Regions from separate parts of the Sphingobacterium sp. UGAL515B_05 genome, predicted to be linked through region 1. Evidence: riboswitches for the same ligand, from Rfam matches in the RefSeq annotation. Region 1 holds a riboswitch; each other region holds the start of a gene.
What was found. Region 1 has a riboswitch for S-adenosylmethionine ahead of metF (methylenetetrahydrofolate reductase [NAD(P)H]). Riboswitches for the same ligand answer to the same signal wherever they lie in the genome.

Region 2: it holds a riboswitch for S-adenosylmethionine, as region 1 does, so the genes downstream of both, OK025_RS13735 (5-oxoprolinase) here and metF (methylenetetrahydrofolate reductase [NAD(P)H]) in region 1, are expected to answer to the same signal.
Region 3: it holds a riboswitch for S-adenosylmethionine, as region 1 does, so the genes downstream of both, metE (5-methyltetrahydropteroyltriglutamate--homocysteine S-methyltransferase) here and metF (methylenetetrahydrofolate reductase [NAD(P)H]) in region 1, are expected to answer to the same signal.

What each region holds. Positions count from the first base shown of each region.
Region 1 is NZ_CP109907.1:2,361,948-2,366,127, forward strand. It holds gene OK025_RS09570 (30S ribosomal protein S16) at 1-249, shown strand, start outside; gene rimM (ribosome maturation factor RimM) at 369-893, shown strand; gene OK025_RS09580 (hypothetical protein) at 997-1,848, shown strand; SAM riboswitch class I at 2,067-2,169, shown strand; gene metF (methylenetetrahydrofolate reductase [NAD(P)H]) at 2,240-3,196, shown strand; gene OK025_RS09590 (DUF2723 domain-containing protein) at 3,444-4,180, shown strand, end outside.
Region 2 is NZ_CP109907.1:3,376,105-3,380,284, forward strand. It holds gene OK025_RS13725 (TonB-dependent receptor) at 1-427, shown strand, start outside; gene OK025_RS13730 (RagB/SusD family nutrient uptake outer membrane protein) at 433-1,950, shown strand; gene OK025_RS13735 (5-oxoprolinase) at 2,049-2,312, opposite strand; SAM-I-IV-variant riboswitch at 2,380-2,473, opposite strand; gene OK025_RS13740 (DUF3050 domain-containing protein) at 2,684-3,454, shown strand; gene OK025_RS13745 (TolC family protein) at 3,677-4,180, shown strand, end outside.
Region 3 is NZ_CP109907.1:1,314,896-1,319,075, reverse strand. It holds gene metE (5-methyltetrahydropteroyltriglutamate--homocysteine S-methyltransferase) at 1-1,710, opposite strand, end outside; SAM riboswitch class I at 1,789-1,892, opposite strand; gene OK025_RS05360 (response regulator transcription factor) at 2,079-2,768, opposite strand; gene OK025_RS05355 (HAMP domain-containing sensor histidine kinase) at 2,871-4,180, opposite strand, start outside.

The DNA of each region.
Region 1 (4,180 bases):
GGTGCTTTTGATGAAGCTGCTGCTGAAGCTAAATTTACAGCTTGGACTGACGCTCAAGAAGCTAGAATCTCTGGTAAAAAAGATGGTTTAGCTCAAACTAAAGCTGAAGCTAAAAAAGCTGCTTTAGTGGCTGAAGCTAAGAAAAAAGAAGAAAAAGCTGCTGCTGTAGCTGCTAAAAATGCTCCTGTAGCGGAAGAAACTGCTGCTGAAGAGACTGAAGCTCCTGCATCAGAAGAAACTGAAGGTTAATTCTTTCATAAAGTATTCGAGAAAGCCGACTCAATCTTGAGCCGGCTTTTTTTGAAACAGCCAATAGGCTAATGGTTTGCCAAATCATGTCTCACAGCTAATCGCTAAATACGAAATATATGACTATTGATCAAAGCTTTTACATCGGTTACATCAGTAAAACAAGAGGTCTTAAAGGAGAAGTACAACTATTTTTTGAATTCGAGGAATATGAGAGTTTGAATATCGATGTTGTCTTTGTGGAAGTGAACAAAAAACTTGTTCCTTATTTTGTTGATACCATTAAATTTCAAAAAAATAGTACAGCCTATGTGACATTTGAGGATGTGGATCATATCGATAAGGCTCAAGTACTTGTACGTAAAAAGCTATATCTTTCCAATGATAAGATGCCCGAGCGTGATCCAGACGATTTTAGATATACTGATTTAATCGGTTTTTTAGTGATTGATGAAAACCATGGTGAACTGGGGCAAATAACAGACGTCCAGGAATTTCCACAACAGTTTGTCGCTTCGGTAAATATGGACGGTAAAGAACTGATGTTCCCGCTGTCCGACGATTTGATCTTAGGAATCGATGGCGAAGAGGAGATCATTGAAGTTGAATTGCCAGAAGGCTTAGTGGATCTTTATAAAGAATAAGCATATCCCCAAGCTTATTCAAATGAATAGCGGTATACGAACTATTGTAGTAATTTCTTATCTTGGTCTGTATATTATTACTGGCCATAATTATTGATTGATTTTGAAACCGTTATTACTACTGCTATTTATATTCTCGTTGTCTTCTTGTGCTTTCTTTGGGAAGAAAAAGGACTTTCCTGAAGGCAATTACCAAATGATACTGGGCTATTCAAATGAGGAGTATCATAAAGTAAAAAGAGAATCACCCCAAAATGTGGAGGCAGATGCCTATGGTAATGATCCTATGCTATACCGGTCCTTTCTCTCACTCCAGGATAAAGATAAGTTTGTGATGGCGATCGATGATATCTTACTCTTCGGCAAGTATAGATTCAACGGCGATCGATTAGAATTGAATGATGAGAAAAAGGGTAGCCTCGCCTTAGATATTGTTAAGGTAAAAGGCGATTTTGTTCAGCTGAGAGGTGATTTTTCACAGTTTAGCTCAGCGCATGTACCCACTAGCGAAAGACTTTATATCAACTTTGCGCTAGATAAAACTCCTATCCGGGAGACCCCGAGCAAATTTGATAGCCAGGTGAATCTATGGCGAAATGCCCCTGTAAAATCAGAAAGTGAAAAGGAGATAAAGACCCGGACACTGAATTTTGTAGATTATTCTATCGCTTATTTCCAGCACATATCAAGTTCTGGCACACATCACGATTATCGATTGGATGGTGTTGAATCACCAATTATTTATGCTGAGAATGGCATTGTGCTAAAGAAGTGGGAAGATGTTCCTGAATCCTGGAAGGAATTGTTTTACAATGAACAAAATGCATTAGTTGCCTATCAATATTTATTTGATGGTTTTAAATATGGATCGAAAGAAGAGTACCATGTTACCGGACTCTTACTGATCACATTTTATCTCAAAAATTTACGAAATTCCCTGGCAACGAATCTTTAGCCGATCCTGTAGTGACTTAGGCAATCTCTTCGCTGTCAATGATCCTCGGTCGTTAATTTTATCTGTTTTTTTAAGTCTTTTACTTTTGTTGGAGCGTAAATTTCTATTATTGCCTGGGAATAAACCTGAAGCCGTATTTATTGCAGGCTTTTTGCGCCTATTTTTGCCTTTTCGAAAAAATATTTTTGTCTTTTGATTTTTTAAAACGATATTAGCAACGCTTATAGAGAAAGGCCGAGGGACTAGACCCGTTGAAGCCTTAGCAACCTGTCTTGTTCAAGGTGCTAAATTCTACCCTACTCCATGTGGGAAAGATAAGTTACATGTAGATAAACGATCCCTCGACTTGTGCGTTTCGATGTAAGCCAACCAAACTAAAAACAGTTTTTTAATGAAGATTATCGATCATATCCAGAATGCCAAAGGAAAAACATTGTTTTCTTTTGAGCTATTGCCACCGGCGAAAGGGCAGGGCATCCAAAGTATTTTTAAAACCATGGATGAACTGATGGAGTTTAAACCTCCTTTTATCGACGTAACCTACCATCGGGAAGATTATATCTATAAAGAGCATGCGAGTGGATTACTGGAACGCGTTTCCTATCGTAAACGTCCTGGGACAGTGGCGATATGTGCTGCAATCATGAATAAATATAAAGTAGATGCGGTGCCCCATTTGATATGTGGTGGTTTTACAAAAGAGGAAACTGAAAATGCATTGATCGATTTGAACTTCCTGGGGATAGATAACGTGTTGGTATTGAGGGGAGATGCACGTAAGGGCGACGCCGATTTTATACCGACCGATGGTGGACATGCTTTTGCAACAGACCTACTTGAACAGGTAACGGATATGAATAAAGGAAAGTATCTGCATGAAGACATTATCACATCGGAAAAGACTGATTTTTGCATCGGAGTAGCGGGCTATCCCGAAAAGCATTTTGAATCGCCAAATTTCAATACTGATTTTAAATATCTGAAACAAAAAGTCGATATGGGAGCAGAGTTTATTGTGACTCAGATGTTCTTTAATGTTGAAAAATACAAGGAGTTTGTAACAAAATGTAGGGACAATGGAATCCATGTGCCTATTATTCCGGGATTAAAACCACTGACAACGAAAAAACAGTTGGTTACACTACCAAGGATATTCCATTTAGATATTCCAGAGGAACTGAGTGATGCTGTTTCAGCATGTAAAACGAATGCCGACGTCAGACAAGTAGGTGAAGAGTGGTTGGTGCAACAATGTCAGGAGCTGATTAAATTTGGCGCTCCGGTTTTACATTTCTATACGATGAGTAATCCTGGTCCAACAAAGAAGATTGTTGAAAAACTAGCCTAACTCATAAAAGTAATACGAAAAGGGAGCCGATAAGCTTCCTTTTTTTTATCCTAGCATTCGTTGTGAAAGCCTAAAATATGTTCAGAATTTCGATTGTGTGGTTTAGTCGATCGCTATTTTCAGTGTTTAATAGCCTGTTTATAGTCAGATACTTGTGTTAAATAGTGTTAATTAACTTATTAGAATCAGGATAACTTTTTAACTTAAAGTGCTAAAAAGGATTTTAACAATAGACCAAATTGACCTTATGACGTACACTAGATTAAATTCTCTACTCGGCTTTGCTTGCGGACTAATTGCTACATGTGTCTATATCGCCACCGTTGAAAAGACGGTAAGCTGGTGGGATTGTGGTGAATTTATTGCCTGTGCCTACAAGCTGGAAGTGGCACACCAGCCGGGAGCACCATTATTTCTTCTTATTCAGAATATATTTTCCAACCTGGCTTTGGGTAATGCAGGTAAAATCGCCTATTGGATGAATATTGGATCCGCAATCTGCAGTGGGCTTACTGTTACATTTTTATTCTGGACGATAACAGCAATAGCCAAAAAGATACTCAACAGGCAAGAGAACGTTCAATTATCGAATTATTTCCAAATTTTTGCTGCGGGTTTAGTTGGTGCAATGGCTTTCTGTTTTAGTGATTCATTCTGGTATTCGGCGGTTGAATCTGAGGTATATGCGATGTCTTCATTGTGTACAGCAATTGTTTTTTGGGCAATTTTAAAGTGGGAAGTCCGTGCAGATGAAGCAGGTAGCGATCGTTGGCTGGTTTTTATTGCTTTTGTTATGGGCCTTTCGATCGGAGTGCACTTATTAAATCTGTTGGCAATTCCGGCTATAGCGATGGTTGTCTATTTCAGGAGAGCAGGACAGATCAGTGCGAAAGGTACAATAAAAGCTTTCTTGTTAGGAATGTTGATCTTGGGAGCCGTATTGTGGGGAATTATTCAATGGTTGGTCGGTTTAGCAGCGAAAGT
Region 2 (4,180 bases), 1.0 Mb from region 1:
TTCGGCTCTATTACAAGGGGTATATGGCGTCAAATCCTATGTTTCGGGCTGGGGTGTAACCCCATTTGTACAGGGTAGTCCGCCGACAAAAGATTGGTTAGACCGTTGGACACCTGAAAACCCTTCGACAACGATGCCCCGTATTTATTGGGGTTGGAGTGCTCCGGAGAAATTCAGCCGTGCTTCCAGCTATTTTATACAGGACGCTTCATACTTCAGGTTGAAAAATCTTGTGTTCGGATACACTTTACCTGAAGGGCTGTTGAAAAAATATAAAATTGACCGCCTAAGGGTTTATTTTTCGGGTGATAACCTCCTTACTGCGACCAAATTTAAGGGCTTGGACCCTGAACGCTATGGAAATGGTGATCTGGTGCAGTATCCACAAAACAAGATTTATTCATTTGGTGTACAAGTTAACTTTTAAGTGCTATGAAAAAGAAATTTATAACAGCGTTGATGCTATCCGGACTATTTTTTGGTTCCTGTAACAGTGCCTTGGACCTCAATCCTTTGGATCAGATCGCTTCGGACAATTATTTTAGCAAAAAATCGGATTTTGATAATGCCTTGGCCGGTGTATATGCCTCGTTGCAGAGTGAGGCTTTCTCCTACGGGATGCCTTTCCGGGACTGTCTGACCGACAATGGCTACAATCAGTTCAACTCAGGTAGCGTCAATGAAATCGTCGGTGGGAATTTAAATCCGACCACAGGTGGCTACGAAACCGGGATCTATAACGATGCTTATGTAGGTATAGGACGTGCCAATCGCCTGATCGAAAAGCTTCAGGGCTATAACGGCGCCGATATGAACGATGCAGAGAAGAAAAATATGGAAGCCGAAGCCCGCTTTATCCGTGCTTTTGTTTATTTCCAATTGTACAGTATTTATGGTGAGGTGCCGCTAGTGCTGACTTCCCTCAGTCTGGAGAATCAGCGTCAGCCAAAGGAAACTGCGGAGAATATTCTAAAACAGATTAGGGCTGATCTGGATTTTGGGATCGCTAACTTAGCGGCTAAACCTTATTTCAATAATGGGGGGCATGCGACCGCAAGTTCAGCAAAAGCCTTGAAAGCACGGGTTTTACTGTTTGCGGCTTATGGTGACAAAGGGGTGCCCGATTTAGCAATCTTGAAAGAGGTAAAAGACTTATGCACCGATGTCATGAAAGAGTATACCCTGAGTACGGCTTTTGAAAATGTCTTTCGCGATGCAACACAGAAGAACAATACCGAGATTATCTTTTCGGTCAATTTTCTGGCACCGAATAATACCGCTCCCTGGGACATGTACCTCGGCGACTGGATCGCTGCTTCACCGTTGCAAAACCTGGTGGATACCTATGAATGCAAAGATGGTCTGCCTTTTGGTGAATCACCTTTGACTGACCGAGCCAATCCCTTCAAAGATAGGGATCCGCGCTTGAGCAAAACAATTTTCGTGGATCATCCCGACTTTGGCGGCGGTAAGATCCATACACCGTCCAATCCGCGGCCTACAGGTTATGGGGTGCTGAAATTTTTGGATCCGGCCAACTTACCTTTTGGCTTTTCAACATTGAGCCAACAGGATGCTGTTGTACTGCGGTTTGGAGAGGTGTTATTGATGTATGCCGAAGCACAAAATGAAATCGCCGGGCCAGATCAATCGGTTTACGATGCTATGAATACATTGAGGAGCCGCGTTCAGATGCCCGGGTTCCCTGCCGGTTATACCAAGGAAAAAATGCGCGATCGTATCCGCCACGAAAGAAGGGTTGAACTTGCTTTCGAAGGACTGCGGCATTACGACTTGATTCGTTGGCATATCGCAGGCGAAGTACTCAATGCGGTCAAAGACAGTAAAGTGCCCTATCATTTTGAAGACAAATTTTACCGCTGGCCATTACCACAAACAGAAATTGAGAAAAGCGCAGGTGTGTTAATTCAGAATCCAAACTATAAATAATAAGATTATTGCCTTCTTTTAAATCGGCAATTTCCTAAACCAACCACAGCAGCGCGCACGAAGTCCTTTCGATGCGCGCTTTTTTTTGCCGATAAAGATTATTGTAAAGGAATCAGGACATTCTGTTCCAAGCGTACAGGGACATGCTTCACCGAGGTAAAACCGTCTTCCTTGGAAATGATGTTGGAAAGATCCAGTCCTCTTTTGGAGAACGTACTGATCAAAGCTGTTCTAAAGGTTGCCTTGGCTGAACCCCAGCCTTGTCCCAAAATGGTGTCATTGTTGAGCTGGATCAGTTCATCTGTTGAGTAATAACTGAATTTTTCCAGTAAGTGTTGGTAAAGATTTGTTGTAGTAGCCATACAATTTAAAAATTTAAAAGATTAAACCATAAACTGTATCCAGATCTTGTTGGGGAAAATAATCGTTCTGTGACGTTTATTTTGGTCGAAACCCGTATTAATTTACCACCGCGGTGCCTGCACTCGGTTGGTATTGCATCATGCAATTCTGAATACTCTACAAATATAGTAGATTATTTTTTATAATAAAAAATATTTTTGTTTTTAAGGGTAAATGGGCGTTAGCAACAGGAATAGGGCGGTCAAAAGCGAGGCGCATTGTTGGCTGTGATTTGGTTATGAAGCGGATAGCTGGGCGAAAAATTTATCATGTTACTGTAATCTCATCGAAAATACTTTTAAAAATAGAGATAAGACAATACTTTTGCGCCATGAATAGAATTGCGGAAATTAACGAATACATTGCTACCGAACGCGAGGTATTATTGCAACACCCTTTGTATCGTAAGATCAAAACGATCAAGAATCTACGTTCTTTTACAGAAGGGCATGTGTACGCTGTATGGGATTTTATGTCTTTACTAAAAGCTTTACAGATTAAATTGACCTGTACGACTTTACCTTGGTTTGCGAGTGAGCATCCATCAACACGCTATCTAATCAACGAAATTGTATTGGCTGAGGAATCGGATGAATACATTGATGGTCGTCGTTTGAGCCACTTTGAGATGTATCTGGATGCCATGGATGCCATGGGTGCCGATCTTCATCTGGTCAATAAATTTATTGCTCACGCCAAAAAATCGAGCAACATATTCGATGTCATTGCAACGACCACATTGGACAAGCGGATCAAAGACTTTTTGAATTTTACATTCGAAGTGATTGCTGAGGGCGAGGTGCATAAAATTGCCGCAGCATTTACGTTTGGACGCGAAGATCTTATCCCGGGAATGTTTACCTCTATTTTGGAAGAAATTAAAACAAACTTCCCTACAGCCAATCTGGACAGCTTTATCTATTATTTTCAACGTCATATTGACCTTGATGGCGACGAGCATGGACCTTTGGCGATGCAGATGATCACAGATCTCGCGAAGGACGATGAGGTTAGATGGACGGAAATGAAGGAGATTAGTAAAGTTGCGCTACAAAAGAGAATACAGTTGTGGAATGCAATAGAAGATTCCTTATACGGATAGTTTGGTTTTATACCATCCGGAAAGGCCTTTCAAATCAACGTTTGAGAGGCTTTTTTTTTGTGCTTTAAAAAAGGATATGGTAAGATCTTCTTGGCAGATATTGGTCTTTTTGATTGAATTGATGAAAAAATGTCTTTTTTCCATAACATATTGGCGTTTGTGAAGAAATCCAAGTTCCAATAAGTGTCTAAGTTTGCAACGCAAAAAAATTACATAACACACGTGAACTTTTTTCCTCCCTATTGGGCAAAAGGCATACTAACCATAGGATTGTTAGTATGCGCTATTTCGGACACCTTCGCCCTCGATTCTTTGCGCATGTCCTTGAAAGACATGATCGACAAAGCACTACAGAACAGTAAATACATTGAGCAGTCTTATTTGCAGCTCAAAGAAACTGAGGTGGCGGTACAGCAGCAACGCATGGAGTTGCTGCCCAAGATTTCCGCCCGAGCTTCTGCTAGTTATGCGAGTAATATGCCTGTGTATGATCAGGGACTTTTAAATAAACCCGCCCAGCATGATATCATTCATTACTTGTACGATAGCGGCCTGGATTTTTATCTGAACCTCTACAACGGGCATCGGGACCTGATGAAAATTGAGTCCAAAAAATTGGAAAATGAGCTGGCTAGAATCGATTGGAAGAATGCCGCGGCGCAGACGAAATTGGAGGTTTGCAATCTTTTTTTGGATTTGGAACTGTCGTATAGTAACCGATCTTTA
Region 3 (4,180 bases), 1.0 Mb from region 1:
ACCAGTCAACATACCTTTAACCGGACGGTTAGTCAATGATTGAGCGTATGAAGACCAACGGACAGTCATATCTTCAGGACGGTATACATCACCATAGATAATTGGAGGTTTTACACAACGTGAACCGTAAGATTGTACCCAGCCGTTTTGTGTGAAAGCGTAACCAGCCAATTGTTCACCGAAGTATTCAACCATGTCGTTACGTTCGAATTCGCCGTGTACTAATACGTCGATATCCAATTGCTCTTGAAGACGGATTGTGTTTTCAGTTTCTTCTGCGATTGCTTTATCGTACTCTGCCTGCGTGATAGCACCTTTTTTCAGGTCTGCTCTCCATTTACGAACATCTTTCGTTTGTGGGAATGAACCAATAGTTGTGGTAGGGAATGCCGGCAAGTTGAACTTCGCTTGTTGCGCTGCTTTACGGTCAGCAAATGCTGAAGTACGTTTCGCATCGTCATCAGTGATATTGCTTGTACGTGTTTTAACCTCTGGTTTGTGGATCAGTGGAGAAGTACGACGGCTTTCAGCTGCAGCTTTGTTCGCTTCGAAGCGTTTTGCTGTTTCAGCATCAACTTCACCTTCTGCTAATACGGCTAAGTCTTTTACCTCAGCTAATTTTTGTTTAGCAAATGCTAACCAGTTTTTTACTTCAGCTGGTAGCGATTGCTCATTGTGTTCATTGTCTAAGTCAAAAGGAACGTGCAACAATGATGAAGAAGGAGCTACCCATACACGGTCTTTTCCTAATGCATCAACAGCTTGTTTGATTTTAACCAATGATTTTTCGTAATCATTTTTCCAGATGTTACGGCCTTCAACAATACCCAAAGATAATGTTAATGAAGCAGGAACTTTAGCTAGTACCGTATCCAATTGGTTTTCACCGCGTACCAAATCCAAATGTAAAGCATGGATAGGTAGGTTAACTGCGATATCTTCGTTATCTTTTAAAGCTTCGAAGTAAGTCGTCGCGATTAATTTGATATTTTTTGCTGCTGCAGCTAATTTTTCGAAAGTTGGTTGATATAAAGCTTTTACTTTAGCATCTAAATCCAATGCTAAGAAAGGCTCGTCAATCTGAACATATTGCGCACCGGCCTCAGCTAGTTTAGCTAATATTTGCTCATATACTGGAACAAGTTTATCCAATAAATCGATGCGGTCGAAGCCAGCTTCTTTTTCTTTACCGATCAAAAGGTAAGTGATAGGACCTAATAGAACTGGTTTAGTATCGATGCCCAATGATTTTGCTTCGTTATATTCATTTAAGAATTTTTCGGACGTCAATTTGAATTCTTGATCTTTTGTGAATTCTGGCACCATATAGTGGTAGTTCGTATCCAACCACTTGGTCATTTCCATTGCCGTCACGTCGATTCCTTCTTGTTGGAAACCACGCGCCATGGCAAAATATAGATCTAAGCTGTAATTGTTATCTACTTTATTCAATAAAGAATGGTAACGAGCAGGAATTGCACCAACAGTAAGGGTTAAATCCAATACTTGATCGTAAAAAGAGAAATCATTGGAAGGGATCAAATCTATTCCAGCATCTTTTTGTGTTTTCCAATTGCCTTCACGAATTTTTTTTGCTGTGTCCAATAATTCCTCAACAGAAGATTTTTTAGCCCAATAGGCCTCATTGGCTTTTTTCAATTCGCGGAACGCGCCCACACGAGGGTAACCTAAATTGTTAGTCAATAACATAATGAATGTTTTTAATATTTCTTTTTCAACTATATTTCTTGCTAGAGAGAGAAGGACACACTAGAATTTGGTGACTTCGGCTTATCATTCCCATATCAAGTAGGGTAGAATTTAGCACCTTGTCAAGGGACAGGTTGCTAAGGCTTCATCGGGTCTATTCCCTCTGCCTTTCTCTATAAGCGACGCTAAGTTAGAACATTTCTTTTTGAAATGCAAATTTTTTATAAAAGTGCGTCAATTTTTTATATTCTACTAAGGATAAAATTGTTTTGTTCTTTTCTTTTCATCCATGATTTAGTGTATGTCCTGTTTCAATACGCTGTGTAGCATAAAAAATGGGGAATGACTGTTTCTCATTCCCCATGCTTTTAGCTTACCAAAAGTTTGTAACCTTTTCCGTGCACATTGACAATTTCAACTTTACTATCTTCTTTTAGATATTTACGAAGTTTACTGAGAAATACATCCATACTTCTACCCGTAAAGTAGTTGTCATCATGCCATATTTTTAATAAAGCTTCTTCCCGGGTCAGCACATCATTTTTCTTTAAACAAAGCAAGCGTAGTAGTTCCGCTTCTTTAGTGGATAGTTTTTGCATCTGTCCTTTGTAAGAAATTTGCTGACTTGTATAATCAAAGAAATAATCGCCAATTTCAAATTTATCAGCAACCACTTCCTCTTCTTTGTCTCGAACACTGCGTTTCAGCAAAGCATTGATGCGGAGCAATAATTCCTCTACTCGAAAAGGTTTTGTGATATAATCATCTCCCCCTAATTCGAAGGCTTCGGTTTTATCTTCCATCATCCCCTTTGCTGTGGCAAAGATAATAGGAACAGTATTGTTTGTTTTTCTGATTTCACGCCCCACTGTAAAACCGTCCTTTTTTGGCATCATGACATCGAAAATACAGAGGTCGTAGTTATTTTTTTTGAATTGAGAAATCGCTTCATCTCCATCCGTGCATAATGTGACGTCAAATTTTCCCTTTAATTCGAGATAGTCTTTTAAAAGATCCCCCAAATTAGGATCATCTTCTGCTAATAATATCTTTTGCATAATGATTATATTAATTTTCACCAATGTCCCTTGATGCTGATAAATCAGCTTTCCTCAACCTTTGAAATTTTTTAAAGAGGAAATATACAAAAAAGGAACGTTTTATTTTTTAATAGGCAAAATTACTTCAAAGGTCGTGCCCTTATCTTTTTCACTTTTAACTGTAATTTTTCCGTTCAGCCTTCTCAGGATATCCTGTACATAACTTAAGCCAAGACCAAATCCTTTGACATTATGAACATTTCCTGTTGGAATACGGTAGAACTGGTCGAAAATCTTTTGCAGGTGATCCCGGCTCATCCCAATACCGTTGTCGGCAATGGTGACGACAATGGTATCACCGACATTTTTTGATTGTATATTCACATGCAGATCTCCTTTGTTGTACTTAATCGCATTATCCAGTAGATTATAAAATACATTTGAAAAATGCAGCTCGTCACCAACAACTACATCTTTCGTTGCCGCTAGATCTATGGAAAATTTTCCGCCTATATTTTGCATCCTTAACTGCATACTGTCGGTAACTGCTGAAACAAGATCATTAATATGCACATCTACCTGGTCTAACTTTAATGTTTCCTTTTCCAATCGAGCTAGATCAAGTACACGTTCGATGTGATTTCCTAGCCTAACATTTTCGTCATAGATGATATTGGCTAATTTTTGAACACGTTTATGGTCTGCATTGATGTCGGGGTCTTTCAGCGATTCACTGGCAATCATGATGGTCGCAACAGGTGTTTTAAATTCGTGCGTCATGTTGTTGATGAAATCTGTTTTCATTTCCGAAACTTTCTTTTGTCTGAAGATGATAATCAATGTATATGCAAAACAACCCACCAATAAGAATAGGAGTGCAAGCATAGGCAGAAGCAGATAGCCCATATTATCTGCGATTATTGCCTTTTTATTGGGAAAGTAGATTGTTAATTTTCCTGGTGCAGCACCGATATCACCTTTAAATAGAGCAGTAGAGTATTTCGTTGTATTAGTAGGGTTGTTTAAAGCAGCCTCGTTTAGGATATTATTTAGCAATATATTGTTTGTACTCCATATTTCAATATTAAAAGGAGCTTTAATATCGCGTTGAGCCAACTCATCTTTGATCAGTTCCTGGACAATGATGACATTCAACCGATCCTTTAACGGACGCTTTGCTAGCTCCATTCCAATAGCAACATCTTCGATGTAATCTGCCTTTTTACCACCGAGCATAGCAACGGAGTCGTAAACGTTGAAACCGGACCAAGAATTCTTTCTGTTTAGCACATCGAGCCTTTTTTCCAAATCAGAGATGGTTTTTGCAAGTTTTGCATTCTCTCTTGGTGGTAACGTGGCTACCCTAAATTTTGTCTGTTGATTGACCAATGGGTCCATTAGTGGGATAACAAACCGCGTGCTGTCATCTT